4 regions of the Streptomyces sp. NPDC046465 genome follow, and region 3 is predicted to be linked to each of the others. Evidence: riboswitches for the same ligand, from Rfam matches in the RefSeq annotation. Region 3 holds a riboswitch; each other region holds the start of a gene.
The links. A riboswitch is a leader RNA that binds a small molecule or an ion and turns the genes downstream of it on or off. The one in region 3 is predicted to bind cobalamin.

Region 1 (4,206 bases), on a different contig from region 3:
CCCGCGGGTTCGCTCATCGACCCGCACGCCAAGCCGAAGCTCGGCACCCGCTGGGCGCGGTTCGTGCTGCGCCACCCGCTCTCCGTGCTCGTGGTCGCCGTCCTCGGCCTCGGAGCCGTGGCCGTCCCGGCCGCCAGCCTGGAACTCGGCCTGCCCGACGAGGGCACGTCGGCGCCGGACACCACCCAGCGCAAGGCGTACGACATGCTGTCCGAGTCCTTCGGCGCCGGCTTCAACGGCCCGCTGATGGTCACCGTCAGCAAGGACTCCGGAGTGGCGGCCGCCGCCAAGACCGTCGGCGACTCGATCGGCAAGATCGACGGAGTCGCCGCCGTGACCCCGGCCCAGTCCAACAAGGCCGGCGACACCGCCATCATGAACGTCGTCCCGAAGACCGGGCCGAGCGACCACGAGACCGAGGAACTGGTCAAGTCGATCCGCTCGACCGCCGACGGCCTCGGGTCCGACACCGGTTCCGAGATCCTGGTCACCGGCCAGACCGCGATGACCATCGACTTCTCGCAGACCCTGGACGACGCCCTCCTGCCCTACCTCGGACTGGTCGTCGGCCTGGCGTTCCTGCTCCTGATGCTGGTCTTCCGCTCGATCCTGGTCCCGCTCAAGGCGGCGCTCGGCTTCCTGCTCTCGGTGGCCGCCGCGCTCGGCGCCGTCGTCGCGGTCTTCCAGTGGGGCTGGCTCGCGGACATCGTGGGCGTCGACCAGCCCGGTCCGATCATGAGCATGATGCCGATCTTCATGATCGGTGTGGTCTTCGGCCTGGCGATGGACTACGAGGTCTTCCTCGTGACCCGGATGCGCGAGGCGTACGTCCACGGGGCGCGCCCCGGCGAGTCGGTCGTGACCGGCTTCACCCACGGCGGACGGGTCGTGGCCGCGGCCGCGATCATCATGATCAGCGTCTTCTCCGGCTTCATCATGGAGAACGACGACATGATCAAGATGATGGGCTTCGGCCTGGCCATCGCCGTCCTCTTCGACGCCTTCGTCGTCCGCATGGCGATCGTGCCCGCGGTCCTCGCCCTGCTCGGCAAGTCCGCCTGGTGGCTGCCGCGCTGGCTGGACAAGCTCCTGCCCAACGTGGACGTGGAGGGCGAGAAGCTGCACAAGAACCTCGGTGACACCGGGGCACCCGACGCCGAGACGGACCGGGAGCTCGCCCCTGCGGGCAGGTGAGACACGACGGTCCGGCACGGGCGGGCCGGCCGGGGCACCCCTTCTCTGATGGGGAGTGCCTCGGCCGGCCCGCCCGGTCTCTTTTCCGGTTTTCCGGCCCGGTCGGATCCGGCACCCACCGGTCCCGACAGGGACGCGTCTCAGCCGTGGTCCGCGTAGACCATCCAGACCTGCCCCGGGGCGAAGGGCATCGGCTCGCCGTTGGCGCGGGTGAACGCGGTGCCCCCGGTGGCCGCGGCGCGATTCCAGCGCGTGGCATAGCTCTGGCCGTCGCGCAGCACCAGCGCCCGGCCGCTGCCGACCGTCTCGATGTACGGCGTCACCGCGCCGTTGACGTCCTTGAAGCGCGAAGGGCGCATGTTCACGTACTGGATCACGACGGTGGGAGCGCCGAGCCGGGTCCCCGCCGTACTGAGCGCCGGGGCACCGTCGAAGGAGGCGAGCCACCGGCGCTCCCGCGGCGACCAGTCGAAGGTGTGGCTGGCGCCGGAGTAGCGGACGGTCCGGCTCCCGGTGGGGGCGCCCCCCGCCGGAGCCGGGCCGAAGCGGAAGCCGATGTCGGTCGGACGGCCGGCCTGCGGCGCCGAACGCAGCAGCGCCCGCGGGTGTACGAAGAGGTCGTGCGGGGCGGTCCTGGCGCTGTCACGGAAGTAGGCGCGCGGGACGCGGTCGTGCGGGCGGGCGTACAGCGGGGCTTCCCTGAGCACCTTCTGCAGGGCGCTGCGCACCCCGGAGTAGGCCAGCACGGGCCGGCCGAACTGGCGGAGGAGTTCGGTGTCGGACTCACGCGCGCTGCGCACCGGGCCGACGGACTCCGGCACTCTGCTGGAGTACACGCCCATCAGACGGCTCATGCCGCCCTCGACCTTCTCCACGTAGACGATGTCCGCCTGGTCGAGACCGGTGTGCGGCCGTGCTGCCCGGGAGTTGTCGAACTTCACGGCGAGGACCGGCCCCTGGCTCGCGAGCTGCCCGGTGAAGGGCGAGGGGGTCCGGTGCGCGACACCGTCCCCGTGCGCCGGGGCGCTCGCGGACGAGGGGGCGCTCACGGCGAGCGTCGCCGTGGCGACCAGTGCGAGCACGCGTGTGCCGAGACGGGTGCGGCGGGTGGCCCGGACTGTCCTGGCTGCCATGGGGGCGTCTCCATTCGTGTCCATTCGCGGCGGAACCGGTGTTGCCTGAGGCAGCCGCAGGTTTACCGCCCCGGACCCCGGCCCCAATCGCCGCTGGGCCATCCACCACCGCCACATCACGCTTTCCGGGGACCTTCCGCGCGGCTCCGCCCCGAACGGCGCTCCGGCATGCGTGTCCACTCCTCCCCGGTGCGCCGTCGTCGGCCGGCCTTGGCCATGAACGCGCCACGCGGTACCGTCACTGCGATATCGACGACAGCTCGACGGAAGCCGGTGTGAGCCCGGCACGGTCGCGCCACTGTGTGCGAGCGGTACCCCTACCGCTCGTGAGTCAGACCCGTGGCTGTCGTCCTCCGCACCACCGAGACGGGACGCGAACTCCCGAAGGAGGCACCGCCATGGCGCACCATGTCGCTCAGCCGACCGCCGACGCACCTGCCGTACCGCTCAAGCTGCCGTTGAAGGTGATCGCCCCGTGGGCGGTCTTCTTCGGGATCCTGATGCTGATCCTGCTGTACTTCGTCGGCGCCGAACAGGGCGCCACCTCCGTGTTCAGCGGCGCGGAGGTCCATGAGTGGGTGCACGACGCCCGCCATCTGCTCGGCTTCCCCTGCCACTGACCAGGGGGAACCGAAGCCCGCTCATGAACTCGACAACCGTACGCAACCTGCTCGTTCGAGGCATGCTCGCCGGTCTTGGGGCCGGCGTGCTCGCCCTCGTCATCGCCTACTGGCTCGGTGAGCCGAACGTCGACGCCGCCATCGGCTTCGAAGAGGCGCACGCCGGCCACTCGCACGGCGACGAGGTCGAACTCGTCTCGCGGAGCCTGCAGTCCACGGCCGGCCTCGCCACCGGTGTCCTCGTCTACGGGGTCGCCTTCGGCGGAATCGCCGCGCTCGCCTACAGCTTCGCCCTCGGCCGCGTCGGCCGGTTCGGCCCGCGGGCGACGGCGCTGCTCCTTTCGGGCTGCGCGCTGCTCGCCGTCTACGTCGTGCCGTTCCTGAAGTACCCGGCCAACCCGCCCGCTGTCGGCAACCCCGACACCATCGGCAAGCGGACCTCCCTGTATCTGCTGATGATGGTGCTCAGCGTGCTCCTCGCGGTCGCCGCGACCCTGCTGGGCAAGCGGCTCGCGCCCCTGCTCGGTGCCTGGTACGCGACCGTCGCGGCCGTGCTCGGCTTCGCCGTGGCCATCGGACTGGCCTATGAGTTCCTGCCGGTGATCAACGACGTTCCCGAGCACTTCCCGGCCGCGCTGCTGTGGCGTTTCCGCCTCTCCGCCCTCGCCATGCAGGCGACTCTGTGGTGCGCCTTCGGCCTGATCTTCGGGGAGTTGGCGCAGCGCCTGCTGCTGCCGAAGCCCGCGGCGCCGACGTCCGGGAAGTCGGTCGCGGCGGATCGGTAGGACCGGGACACGGCACGGCGACGAATCGAGGAGCGGAGTGCCCGGACACCCCGAGCCGCGCCACATCACCCTCGGCGGACATGCGGCGGTCGCGCTGACCCCCGAGGAGTACGCGCAACTGATCGCGAGCCGTCGGCAGATCGGCGGGCAGAGCGCACGGGTGAGGGTGCTCGCCCAGCAGGCCAAGCGGACCGAGCGGCTCCTGCGCGACCTGGAGGAACTGGTCGGTGCCTGCCCGGCGGAAAGGTGCGCCGTCGGCGATCCGGCGGCCCCGCAGACCGCCTGCGTGCGGTGCACGGTGGCCGTGCTGCTGGCCCGCCACCGTGACCAGGGCCGCTGAACCGCGCGCGTCACGCGGCGCCGAGCGGCCCGCCGAGCCGGATGTTCCAGCGTCCGGAGCGTCCGCTGAGTTCGGTCGTCGACAACGGCAGCACGTCGAATCGCCAGAACGCGGACAGCGGAGCCCCCGTGGCG
Region 2 (4,206 bases), on a different contig from region 3:
CCGGTAGCACTCCATCCATATCCGGGGGGATCAGGACCTGGTCCGCAGCCACAACGCAGATGTGCGGGCGCGGATCAGCATGGAGAAAGGCGTCACCATGACCTCAGTGCAGGTCGAAGAGCACCACGGCGAGCACGGCGGCAATGGGGTCGTCCAGGGCTCGTCCGGCGAGGGCGAGGGGTACCAGCGCGGGCTCGGGGCCCGGCAGATCCAGATGATCGCGATCGGCGGTGCCATCGGCACCGGCCTGTTCCTCGGCGCGGGCAAGGCCATTCACAAGGCCGGTCCCAGCCTCATCCTGGCGTACGCCATCGCGGGCCTCGTCATCTTCTTCATCATGCGGGCGCTCGGCGAGCTCCTCATGTACCGGCCCGTGTCCGGCTCCTTCTCGGAGTACGCACGCGAGTTCATGGGCCCCTTCTTCGGGTTCGTGACCGGCTGGACGTACTGGCTCTTCTGGGTCGTCACCGGCATCACGGAAGTGACCGCGGCCGCCCAGTACATGCAGTACTGGACACACGACTCATTCCCACAATGGGCCTACGCGCTGGTCTTCACGGTCATCCTGTACGGCGCGAACCTCATCTCCGTGAAGCTCTTCGGTGAGCTGGAGTTCTGGTTCTCGATGGTCAAGGTCACCGCCATCATCGGCATGATCCTGATCTGCGTCGGCATCCTCACCATCGGCTTCTCCGACGCCGGTGACACCGCGTCCATGACCCACCTGTGGGACGAGGGCGGGTTCTTCCCCAACGGCATCGGCTCCACGCTGATGACCCTGCAGATCGTGATGTTCGCCTTCCTCGCCGTCGAGCTCGTCGGCGTCACCGCGGGCGAGTCCAAGGACCCGAAGACCGTCCTGCCCAAGGCCATCAACACCGTGCCGTGGCGCATCGCCGTCTTCTACGTCGGCGCGCTCATCATGATCCTGTCGGTCGTCCCGTGGACCTCGTTCAAGCCGGGTGTCTCGCCGTTCGTGAAGGCCTTCGAGGAGATGGGTCTCGGCGTCGGCGCCGCCATCGTGAACTTCGTGGTCCTCACCGCCGCACTCTCCTCCTGCAACTCCGGTATGTACTCCACCGGCCGCATGCTGCGTGACCTGGCGCTCAACGGCCAGGGCCCGAAGTTCTTCACCAAGCTCACGAAGAACGGCCTGCCCCTGACCGGCACCACCGTCTCGGCCGCGTTCATGCTGGTCGGCGTCTGGATCAACTACCAGTGGCCGGGCGAGGCGTTCAACTACGTCGTCTCCTTCGCGACCATCTCCGGCATGTGGGCCTGGATCATGATCCTGTGCTGCCAGATCCGCTACCGCCGCAAGGCCGACCGCGGCGAGCTGCCGCAGTCCACCTTCCGGGCGCCGGGAGCCCCGTACACCAGCTGGTTCGCCCTGCTCTTCATCGGCATGGTCATCGTGATGATGGGCGTCGACAAGGACGCGCGGATCTCGCTGTACGCCGCTCCGGTCTGGGCCGCGATCCTCACGATCTCCTACCTGATCCTCAAGAGCCGCAACCCGCAGGCCGCGGCGTTCACCAAGCGCAAGACCGCTGTCGACGGCTCCGTCACCTCCGACAGCACTCCGGTCGAGAAGGACTGACACCGGCTCTGTTCTGCCTTCGGACACCGGCTCTTCCCTGCGCCGTGTCCAGCATTCGGGCCCGCCCGTACCACACTTCGGTACGGTGCGGGCCCTCTGCTTATCCTGACTCCCATGCTGACCCTCACCCAGGCCCTCCACGACCAGATCGTCGCGCACGCGCGCCAGGACCACCCCGACGAGGCCTGCGGTGTGGTCGCGGGCCCGGCGGGCACCGGCCGCCCCGAGCGCTTCATCCCGATGCTGAACGCGGCCCGCTCGCCCACGTTCTACGAGTTCGACTCGGGCGACCTCCTCAAGCTCTACCGCGAGATGGACGACCGCGACGAGGAACCGGTGATCGTCTACCACTCGCACACCGCGACCGAGGCCTACCCCTCGCGCACCGACATCACCTACGCCAACGAGCCCGGCGCACACTACGTCCTGGTCTCCACGGCGGACACCGACGACGCGGGCCCCTTCCAGTTCCGCTCCTATCGGATCGTGGACGGCACGGTCACCGAGGAAGAGGTGCAGGTCGTCGAGGCATACTGACCTTCGACCTTGAGGCGGCAGGAACCAGGAAGCCGGTGCGAAACCGGCACGGTCCCGCCACTGTGACCCCGTCCCCTCCCGGCAAGCACCGGCCGGGGGCGGGGGAGTCAGGAACTGACCTGCCGCCTTGCTCCACGCAACGCAGGGGACGCGGAAATCCCCTGGAGGAGGCAGTTTCATCATGTCCCGCCGTCACACCGGCATACGCGCGCTCGCCGCGACCGCCCTGCTCGTCCCGCTCGCCGCGTGCTCCTCCTCCGGTTCGGACGGTGACACGAAGCCCGCCGCCAAGACCGCCGGATTCCCGTACACCGTCACCAACTGCGGCGTGAAGACGACGTACGACGCACCCCCGAAGCGCGCCGTCACCATGAACCAGCACGCCACCGAAGTGATGCTGGCCCTCGGCCTCAAGGAGCACATCGCCGGGACCGCCTACCTCGACGACAAGGTCCTGCCCGAGTACGAGAAGGCGTACGAGTCGATCCCGGTGCTCGCCAAGGAGTACCCCTCCTACGAGAAAGTGCTCGCCGCCGACCCCGACTACGTGTACGGCGGCTACGCGAGCGCCTTCCTCGCCGGGGACGGCCGCAGCCGCTCCGCCCTCGCCAAGTCCGGCATCGAAAGCCGCCTCAACGTCGAGGGCTGCGCACAGCACCCCGTCTCCATGGACGACGTCTACCGCGAGGTCCGCGAGGTCGGCGCCACGTTCGGCGTGCGGGCCCGCGCCGACAAGTGGGTCAGCGGCGCCCGCCGCGAACTGGCCGCCACCGCCGCCAAGTCCAAGGGCAAGAAGACCCGCTCCGTCTTCGTCTACGACAGCGGCGACAAGACCGCGTTCACTGCGGGCGGCCGCGGCATCAACAACGACATCATCGAACGGGCGGGCGGCCACAACGTCTTCGCCGACGTGAACAAGTCCTTCAGCGACGCGTCCTGGGAAAAGGTCGTCGAGCGCAAGCCCGAGACCATCCTCATCCTCGACTACGGCGCCACCACCCTCGCCCAGAAAAAGAAGCGCCTCCTGGACGACCCGGCCCTCCAGGACGTCCCCGCCATCAAGAACAAGAGCTTCGCGGTCCTGCCGCTCTCGGACGTGGTAACCGGCGTACGAGCACCGGAGGCGGTGAGGAAACTGGCGGCACAGCTGTGAGGTCCTTTCAGCCCGTCCGGCGTTTGAGGACGAGCCCGCAGGGCGATAGACGGGACGCACGGGGGCGCCGACTCCTCACGCTGGCAGTCCTCACAGCCGCCCTAGCGGGAGCGACACTCGCCGGGCTGGCCCTAGGCTCCGTCCGCATCCCCCCGAGCCAGGTCATAGAGATCCTCACGGGAAGAGCGGAACCCTCCCCGTTCCGAACCATCGTCCTTGACGTAAGACTCCCCAGGGTCCTGCTCGGCGCAGCCGTAGGCGCCGGACTGGCAGTCATCGGCACCGTCCTCCAGGCCCTCGTCCGCAACCCCCTCGCCGACCCGTTCCTGCTCGGCGTCTCCTCGGGCGCCTCCGTCGGCGCGGTCTGCGCCATCGTGCTCGGGAGCGTCTTCGGCCTGGGCAGCGCCCTGTCGACCACCCTCACGATCCCGGCCGCCTCCTTCGCGGGCGCCCTGGTCTCGCTGGTCCTCGTCTACGCCCTGGCCAGAAGCGGTGGCGGCGGCTTCGCCACCGGCCGCCTGATCCTCGCGGGCGTCGCCGTCTCGTACATCCTGTCCGCGCTGACCAGCCTCATCCTGGTCACCGCCGACAGCGCGGACCACCTCAAGGAGGTCCTGTACTGGACGCTCGGCGGCCTCGGCAGCGCCCGCTGGGACATGCTCGCCCTGCCCTGCGTCACGCTGGTCCTCGGTACGGCCCTCCTGATGGTCATGGCCCGCCCCCTCGACCTGCTCCTCGCGGGGGAGGAGGGCGCCACCGTCCTCGGCCTGGACGCCGCCCGCTTCCGCGTCGGCGTCTTCGTGCTCGCCTCACTCCTCACCGGCGTCCTGGTCGCCTACAGCGGGGCCATCGGCTTCGTCGGCCTGATGGTGCCGCACGCCGCCCGCATGCTGGTCGGCGCCGCCCACCGCGCGCT
Region 3 (4,206 bases):
CGCGAGGCCGCGCTCGCGCAGCCACCGCAGGGCGCGCACGGTCCCGCGCGTGCCCGGTACGACCACGAGGTCGGCGTCGACGAGTTCCTCGGCCCGGTCCACGAACCGCACGACGACACCCGGCTCGGCCGCCAGCGCGTCCACGTCCGTGAAGTTGGACATCAACGGCACCGCGCACACGGCGACCCGCAGCACGTCATCGCCGACCGGCGGGGCCACCACGGACTCGCGGACGGCGCCCCGCAGGGACACCCGCAGGCCGTCCTCCTCGTCGATGCCGAGCCCGTGCTGGAACGGCAGCACACCGAACGTGCGCCGCCCGGTGAGCCCGTGCAGCATGTCGAGCCCGGGTTCGAGGAGGGAGACGTCGCCCCGGAACTTGTTCACCAGGTAGCCCGCGACGAGTTCCTGGTCGGCCGCGCTCAACAGCGCCGTCGTCCCGAAGAACGACGCGAACACCCCGCCCCGGTCGATGTCCCCGACCACCAGGACGGGGAAGCGGGCGGCGCGCGCGATGCCCATGTTCACGATGTCGGTGCGCCGCAGGTTGATCTCGGCGGGACTGCCCGCGCCCTCACAGATCACGGCGTCATACGTGCCCCGGAGTTCCTCCAGACACCCCACGACGGTGTCCAGCAACTGCGCCTGCCGCCCCCCGTGCAGCCTCTCCCCGGGGGACGGCCCCCCGGACCCCCCGAAGAACCCACGCGCACTCATCTCACCCACGGGCTTGCCCATGAGTACGACCTGGCTGGAGCGGTCACTGCCGGGCTTGAGCAGTACGGGGTTCATCAGCGCGCTCGGCTCGACGCGGGCGGCCTGCGCCTGCATGGCCTGCGCCCGGCCGATCTCCGCCCCCTCGCGGGTGACGAAGGAGTTGAGGGACATGTTCTGCGCCTTGAACGGCGCGACGGACACACCCTTGCGGGTCAGCCACCGGCAGATGCCCGCGGTGACGACGCTCTTCCCGGCGTCCGAGGTGGTCCCGGCGACCAGCAGTCCGCCACTCATGCTCTTCTCCCCGCTCCCGCTCCTGCTCCCGCTCCTGCCCTTGCCCCTGCTCTTGCCGACCGCAGTGCCCAGCGCGCGCCCACCACGGCTCCGAGAGCGAGCAGGCCGACCCGTCGGGACAGCTTGGCGGCCCGCTCGATGTCCCCCGCGGCGACGTCGCGCCCCGCCGCGTTCAGCACGGGCCGGTGCTCGACCCGCCCCCCGTAAGAGAGCGTTCCCCCGAGCCGTACGCCCAGTGCCCCGGCGAAGGCGGCCTCGACGGGCCCTGCGTTCGGGCTCGGGTGCGCGTCCGCGTCCGCGCGCCACGCCCGTACCGCTCCCGAGGGCGAGTCACCGGCCAGCGCCGCGAGGCCCGCGGTGAGCCGCGCGCCCGGCCATCCGAAGACGTCGTCGAGGCGGGCGGCGGCCCAGCCGTAGCGCCGGTACCGGGGCGACTTGTGGCCCACCATCGCGTCCAGCGTGTTGACGGCCCGGAACCCGACGAGCCCGGGGACGCCGCCCAGCGCGCCCCACACGAGCGCGCCGACGACCGCGTCGGAGGTGTTCTCGGCGACGGACTCCACCACGGCCCGCGCGATCCCGTCGGCGTCCAGCGCCTGCGGGTCCCGCCCGCACAGGTGCGGCAGCCGCTCCCGCGCGACCTCGATGTCCCCGGCCTCCAGCGCCCCGCCGATGGCCCGCGCCTCCCGCGTCAGCGACGTACCGCCGACCACGGCCCAGGTCGCGGCGGCGGTCAGCGCGACGGATCCGGCGGCCGAGCGACGTACGAGAGAAGAAGCCAGCGCGGCGGCACCCGCCGCGCCCCCGGCGCACACCACGGCGTGCAACGTGCCCCACCCGCGGTGGTCGCGCCACAGCACCCGCTCGACGGCACCCGCGGCACGGCCGAACGCGGCGACCGGATGGCCCCGGCGGGGATCGCCGAGCAGCAGGTCACCGAGGAGGCCGGCGGCGGCGCCGTACGCGAAGTCGCGATCGGCACTCATGCGCTTCAGCCCGCCGCTGCGCTGAGGAGAGGACTCGTACTCAGGGGGAGAGGCGGCACCGGGCGGCCGAGCATGGCGATATGTCCTCACTCAGGGTGTCCGCGCCCTGGTTCGACGTGATCGGCGGCGAGAGTTCCTGGCTCGCGGGGAGTGTCTCCCCGGTGACAGTGGCGGGACCGCGCCGGATTCGCACCGGCTTCCTCTTCTGCCGCCGTAGTTGGCCCCGGCAGTCCACCACGGCCCGCGAAGGCCCGTCAACTCGCTGTTGACCTGCGACGGGAGAGTGTGTTGGGCCCCACATGCCGGGCCCAGATACGGGGTGCGGACACACGCGTGGGGCGCGGAGCGTTCGCACGCTCCGCGCCCCACCCGGGAAGGCCGCTGCCGTCAGGCGACGATCAGGAAGATCCCGTAGGCCACCGCCGCCGCGCACAGGGCGAAGCAGGCGTACGCGCCGGTGCGTGCGAGGGAGGCGGAGCCACCGGCGGTGGCGGTCGCCGTGCCCTGCTTGGAGAGTCCGACGATGCCGAGGGTGAAGAGGCCCACCAGGGCCACGGTCACCGCGAGACTGACTCCGAAGACGGAGCCGAGAGCTGCCCAGTCGATGCTCATGCTGGTCTGTCCTTACACGGTCGCGGGCCGGGCGGGGTCCGCCATGGCGCCGGTCGTGGTGGTGGTCGGGGCCGCCGAGACGGTGGCCTTGACGGTCCCGCCCGCGGGGGCGGAGGCGGCCATCGCGCCCACGGGGGGCGGCGAGACGGCGGCGATCGCGGTGGTCACCACGCCCGCGGGCTCGGCGACCGTGCGGCCGTCAATGCCGTCAATGCCGTCAATGCCGTCAATGGCGTCGTGGCGGATCTCGTCGTCCGTGACGTTGGTGTGGTCGACGGCGTTGCGCCGGGAGAGCGCCCAGATCACGCCCGACCCCGCGATCAGGAGCGCCGCGGTGACCGTGATGCCCCAGGGGCCCTGCTTGGTGAGGAACTCGGCACCCGCGCCGACCAGGCCCGCCGCCGGCAGGGTCAGGCCCCACGCGACGAACATCCGGGTGGCGGTCGACCAGCGGACCACGCCGCCCTTGCGGCCGAGGCCCGCGCCCATCACGGCGCCCGAGCAGACCTGGGTGGTGGAGAGCGAGAAGCCGATGTGCGAGGAGGCGAGGATCGCGGTCGCGGCGCTGGTCTGGGCGGCGAAGCCCTGCTGCGGCGCGAGGTCGGTCAGGCCCTTGCCCATGGTGCGGATGATGCGCCAGCCACCGAGGTAGGTGCCGAGCGCGATGGCGATGCCGGCCGAGACGATGACCCACATCGGGGGGTTGGCGCCGGGGTTCAGGACGCCGCCCGTGATCAGGGCGAGCGTGATGATGCCCATGGTCTTCTGCGCGTCGTTCGTGCCGTGGGCCAGCGAGACGAGCCCGGCGGAGGCGATCTGCCCGGCGCGGTAGCCCTTGGCGGTGGCCTTCTGGTCCGTGTTGCGGCCGATGCGGTACGTCAGGCGCGTGGCCAGCGTCGCGGCGATGCCCGCCACGAGCGGGGCCGCGACGGCCGGGATCAGGATCTTGGTGACGACGGTGCCGCCGTTGATCGACGACCAGCCCTGCGACATGACCGCGGCGCCGATGAGTCCGCCGAAGAGGGCGTGGGAGGAGCTGGAGGGCAGGCCCACCAGCCACGTCATGAGGTTCCAGAGAATCGCGCCGACGAGCGCGGCGAAGATGACCTCGGTCTTGAGGCCGTCCTCATTGACGATGCCGCCGGAGATCGTCTTGGCGACTTCGACGGAGAGGAAGGCGCCGACGAGGTTGAGTACGGCGGACATGGCCACCGCCGTCTTGGGCTTGAGAGCGCCGGTCGAGATGGTCGTCGCCATCGCGTTGGCAGTGTCGTGGAAACCGTTCGTGAAATCGAACACGAGAGCGGTAACGATCACGATCCCGAGGAGAAGCGTGATGTGTTCCATTTACCCAGGCTTCTGTTGGACGTCAGTGGCATGTGGAACGTAGGCAACCAGGGTGAACGGAAAGTGAACTGGGCCGGGCGGTGCGGTGACCCGAAGCGGAGTGCCCTTGCTCCGTATTGAGCTGGTGTCTGATCCCGATCGTACGGAGCGTGGGCGGGATCCCCGCAAACGGGGCGGAGTGTCGGGTTCCGCCATCCGGCGGCGGCCCGGCGCGCACTTCTCGGTCCGGTGCCCGGATCCGGTGGGGAGA
Region 4 (4,206 bases), on a different contig from region 3:
CCCCGTACAGCTTCCCGTGGGTGGTCTCGGGTTTCACTGTCCCCTGGGTGGTCTCGGTGTTCACTCCGCCTCGCTCGCAATCGCGTTGATCGCCGCCGCGGCCATCGCGCTGCCGCCGCGACGCCCCCGTACGACCAGGTACTCCAGACCGGAGTGGTGTGCGGCCAGCGCGTCCTTGGACTCGGCGGCGCCCACGAAGCCGACCGGGATGCCGAGGACGGCGGCCGGGCGCGGCGCGCCCTCCTCGATCATCTCCAGGAGGCGGAAGAGCGCGGTGGGCGCGTTGCCGATGGCGACGACGGAGCCTTCGAGGCGGTCGCGCCACAGTTCGAGGGCGGCGGCGCTGCGGGTGGTGCCGAGCTGAGCCGCGAGGTCCGGTACGGACGGGTCGGCGAGCGTGCAGATCACGTCGTTGTCGGCGGGCAGCCGCTTGCGCGTGACGCCGCTCGCGACCATGTTCGCGTCGCAGAGGATCGGCGCGCCGTCGCGCAGCGCCTTGCGGGCGTCGGCGATCACCCGCGGGCTGAAGGCGAGATCCTTCACGAGGTCGACCATGCCGCAGGCGTGGATCATCCGGACCGCGACCTGGCTGACGTCGGCGGGCAGGCCGTGGAGGTCCGCCTCCGCGCGGATGGTGGCAAAGGACTCGCGGTAGATGGCCGCGCCGTCCTTCTCGTAGTCGAACACTGTGCTCTCGCTCATCTCGTGGCCGTGGTTGTCGTCTTGGTCGTACGTGCCCTGGTGACCTGCTCGGTCAGGGTGCCGCCGGTCACGGGCGCCCGCTCGTCGCCGGGGGTGCGCACCGTCACCTCGTACCGCCCGTCGCCGGTGGCGAGGACGTCGACCCAGTCGCCGCGCGGGTGCCCGCACCGCCGTTCGCAGCCGGACCAGTGGACGGGCAGCCCGCCGGGGCCCGGCACCACGTCCGCGCGCACGTCGGCGAGGGACTTGGCACAGCCGGGGCGGCCGGTGCAGGCGCCGACGCCCAGCCAGGGAGAGTCGGGGGTGGTGACGTATCCGGCGTCGGCCAGCACGGCAAGGCGTTCCCGGGCCGCGGCGGCGTCGGGGAAGCCGGGGAGCACGAAGCCGCGCCACGGGGTCACCCGCAGTTCGTCGGCGGGCAGCGGGAGCAGGGCTCGCCACTGGGCGGCGCTCACCCGGCCGAGGCGGGCGTTCACCGCGACCGCGTGCCCGTCGGCGCCGGGGACGGGCGGGGCGCTGCGGGCCGCCCCCCAGGTCTCGGCCCGCTCAGCCCGTCCTGCAACCTCGACCCGTCCTGCGAGCTCAGCCCGTCCTGCAACCTCAGCCCGCTCTGCAACCTCAGCCCGTCCTGCAAGCCCAGCCCGTCCTGCAAGCCCAGCCCGCTCTGCAAGCCCAGCCCGTCCTGTAACCTCAGCCCGCTCTGCAAGCCCAGCCCGCTCTGCCGCGACGTCCGCCCGCTCCAGCGCTCCGGCCAGGTCCACCGACTGCCCCGCAGGCAGCTCCGCGACCCGCCAGGCTCCGTTGCCCGCCGCGCGCACGGCGTCGAGGAAGGCGCCCGCGGCGGCGAGGGCGGCGCGCGGGGCGTCGGCGGCGGCGACCCGGAAGGCCGGGCCCCCGACCCGTACGACCGCCGTCCCGCCCGATTCTGCGATCAAGGTCACATCCGCGCCGATCCCGGCCAGGTCTCCGCGCCCGTCGTCCAGGGCGAAGAGGAAGCGGCCGGATAGCGCCGTCGTCCACTCCTGCGCGCAGAGGAGTCCGTCCAGCTCGCGGACCCACAACTGCACGTCGGCGTGGCCGAGTCCGTCGGTTCCCGCGAGCGGGGACGCGAGGACGTTCCGCACGCGCTCGTGCCGTTCGGAGGGCAGCAGGCCCGCGTCGGCGAGCAGCCGGGAGAGTTCGCCGCCGCACGCGTCGCCGAGGCCGCGCAGCTCGATGTTGCCGCGCGAGGTGATGCTGAGGTTCCCGTCGGCAAGACGCTCCGCCGCGGTGCCGAGCACGTCGGCCTGACGGGACGTCAGCAGCCCGCCGGGCAGCCGGAGTCGGGCGAGCCTGCCGTCGTCGGCGAGGTGCAGGCGAAGGGCGCCGGGGCAGGCGTCGCCCCGGTCACGTATGAGGGATTCGCCCTGGTCTGGGGAAGCGGCTCGGGTGGGCGGCATGGCGGCGAGCATACCCACGCGCATCCGGCCGGTCGCCTCCCGAGACGGGCCGTCCTGGCAGGTGGCCGCCCCATACGCGGCGGGCAGGACTTACTATGCAGGCGGCGGATTCCCACCGAGTCCGTCGACGCCAGCGACGGCGTGGGTCCACCAGGACCCGAGGGAGGAAGCCCGGTGCGAATCCGGCGCGGTCCCGCCACTGTGAACCCGGCCTCCGGGTGAGCCAGGAACTCCTGCCGTCCATACGACCACCCGGGGCGCGGACACCCCGAGGAAGGCCTGCGCCCGCATGCTTCTGCTGTTGTCGACCTCCGACACCGACCTGCTCAGCGCCCGCGCGGCGGGGGGCCCCGTCGACTACCGGTTCGCCAACCCCTCCCGCCTCGACCTCGACGGGCTGCCCGCCCTGCTCGACGGCGTCGACCTCGTCGTCGTACGCCTCCTCGGCGGTGTCCGTGCCTGGCAGGACGGCCTCGACCAGCTCACCGCCACCGGCCTCCCGGTCGTCGTACTCACCGGCGAACAGGCGCCCGACGCCCAGCTGATGGCCTCCTCGACCGTGCCGATCGGCATCGCCGCCGAGGCACACGCCTATCTCGCGCACGGCGGCCCCGCCAACCTGGAGCAGCTGGCCCGCTTCCTCTCCGACACCGTGCTGCTCACCGGCCACGGCTTCGAGCCGCCCGCGCCCGCCCCGTCCTGGGGCCCGCTTGAGCGCACCGCGCGCGACATCGACGGCCCGACCGTGGCGGTGCTCTACTACCGGGCCCACCACATGAGCGGCAACACCGCCTTCGTGGACGCGCTGTGCGGCGCGATCGAGGACGCCGGCGCCCGGCCCCTGCCGCTGTACGTGGCCTCGCTGCGCGCACCCGAGCCGGAGCTGATCGACGCGCTCCGCGCCGCCGACACCATCGTGACGACCGTGCTCGCGGCCGGTGGCACCAAGCCCGCCGAGGCCTCCGCGGGCGGCGACGACGAGTCGTGGGACGCGGGCGCGCTGACCTCCCTCGACGTGCCGATCCTGCAGGCCCTGTGCCTGACCGGATCGCGCTCGGCCTGGGAGGAGAACGACGAGGGCGTCTCGCCGCTCGACGCCGCGAGCCAGATCGCGGTGCCGGAGTTCGACGGGCGCCTCATCACGGTCCCCTTCTCCTTCAAGGAGATCGACGAGGACGGTCTGCCCGCCTACGTGGCCGACGCCGAGCGCGCGGCCCGCGTCGCCGGGATCGCCGTACGCCACGCGCGGCTCAGGCACATCCCGGCCGCCGACAAGCGCCTCGCCCTGGTCCTCTCCGCCTACCCGACGAAGCACTCCCGCATCGGCAACGCGGTCGGCCTCGACACCCCCGCCTCCGCCGTCGCGCTCCTGCGGCGGCTGCGCGCCGAGGGGTACGAGTTCGGCCCCGAGGCCGACCTCCCCGGTCTGGTCTCCGGTGACGGCGACGAGCTGATCCGCGCGCTCATCGACGCGGGCGGCCACGACCAGGAGTGGCTGACCGAGGAGCAGCTCGCCGCCAACCCGGTGCGCATCCCGGCCGCCGACTACAAGCGCTGGTACGCGACGCTCCCCGCGGAGCTGCGCGCGTCGGTCGAGGGGCACTGGGGCCCGCCGCCCGGCGAGATGTTCCTGGACAAGTCCCGCGTGGGCAACGGCGGCGACCCGGAGGGCGACATCGTCCTCGCCGCCCTGCGCCGCGAGAACCTCCTCATCCTCATCCAGCCGCCGCGCGGCTTCGGCGAGAACCCCATCGCGATCTACCACGACCCCGACCTGCCGCCGTCGCACCACTACCTGGCGGCGTACCGCTGGATCGCGGCGCCCGCGGCGGACGGCGGCTTCGGCGCCGACGCGATGATCCACCTCGGCAAGCACGGCAACCTGGAGTGGCTGCCCGGCAAGAACGCGGGCCTCTCCGCGGCCTGCGGCCCGGACGCCGCGCTCGGCGACCTGCCGCTGATCTACCCCTTCCTGGTCAACGACCCGGGCGAGGGCACCCAGGCCAAGCGCCGCGTGCACGCCACGCTCATCGACCACCTGGTGCCGCCGATGGCGCGCGCCGAC

Region 1: linked by a shared signal. The riboswitch ahead of ABZ953_RS28610 (CbtB-domain containing protein) and the one ahead of ABZ953_RS24205 (cobalamin biosynthesis protein) in region 3 are both predicted to bind cobalamin.
Region 2: linked by a shared signal. The riboswitch ahead of ABZ953_RS17540 (ABC transporter substrate-binding protein) and the one ahead of ABZ953_RS24205 (cobalamin biosynthesis protein) in region 3 are both predicted to bind cobalamin.
Region 4: linked by a shared signal. The riboswitch ahead of cobN (cobaltochelatase subunit CobN) and the one ahead of ABZ953_RS24205 (cobalamin biosynthesis protein) in region 3 are both predicted to bind cobalamin.

Annotation. Positions count from the first base shown of each region.
Region 1 is NZ_JBEYZK010000020.1:13,894-18,099, reverse strand. Features, by position in the region: gene ABZ953_RS28620 (MMPL family transporter) at 1-1,194, shown strand, start outside; gene ABZ953_RS28615 (DUF3048 domain-containing protein) at 1,335-2,327, opposite strand; cobalamin riboswitch at 2,547-2,689, shown strand; gene ABZ953_RS28610 (CbtB-domain containing protein) at 2,726-2,947, shown strand; gene ABZ953_RS28605 (CbtA family protein) at 2,971-3,732, shown strand; gene ABZ953_RS28600 (hypothetical protein) at 3,770-4,072, shown strand; gene ABZ953_RS28595 (histidine phosphatase family protein) at 4,083-4,206, opposite strand, start outside.
Region 2 is NZ_JBEYZK010000010.1:171,362-175,567, forward strand. Features, by position in the region: gene ABZ953_RS17530 (amino acid permease) at 98-1,600, shown strand; gene ABZ953_RS17535 (M67 family metallopeptidase) at 1,715-2,137, shown strand; cobalamin riboswitch at 2,101-2,275, shown strand; gene ABZ953_RS17540 (ABC transporter substrate-binding protein) at 2,319-3,290, shown strand; gene ABZ953_RS17545 (iron ABC transporter permease) at 3,371-4,206, shown strand, end outside.
Region 3 is NZ_JBEYZK010000015.1:186,207-190,412, forward strand. Features, by position in the region: gene ABZ953_RS24200 (cobyric acid synthase) at 1-1,011, opposite strand, end outside; gene ABZ953_RS24205 (cobalamin biosynthesis protein) at 1,008-1,997, opposite strand; cobalamin riboswitch at 2,108-2,240, opposite strand; gene ABZ953_RS24210 (hypothetical protein) at 2,385-2,609, opposite strand; gene ABZ953_RS24215 (inorganic phosphate transporter) at 2,622-3,956, opposite strand.
Region 4 is NZ_JBEYZK010000027.1:10,984-15,189, forward strand. Features, by position in the region: gene ABZ953_RS32740 (precorrin-2 C(20)-methyltransferase) at 1-37, opposite strand, end outside; gene ABZ953_RS32745 (precorrin-8X methylmutase) at 61-687, opposite strand; gene ABZ953_RS32750 (cobalamin biosynthesis protein CobG) at 699-2,141, opposite strand; cobalamin riboswitch at 2,262-2,397, shown strand; gene cobN (cobaltochelatase subunit CobN) at 2,431-4,206, shown strand, end outside.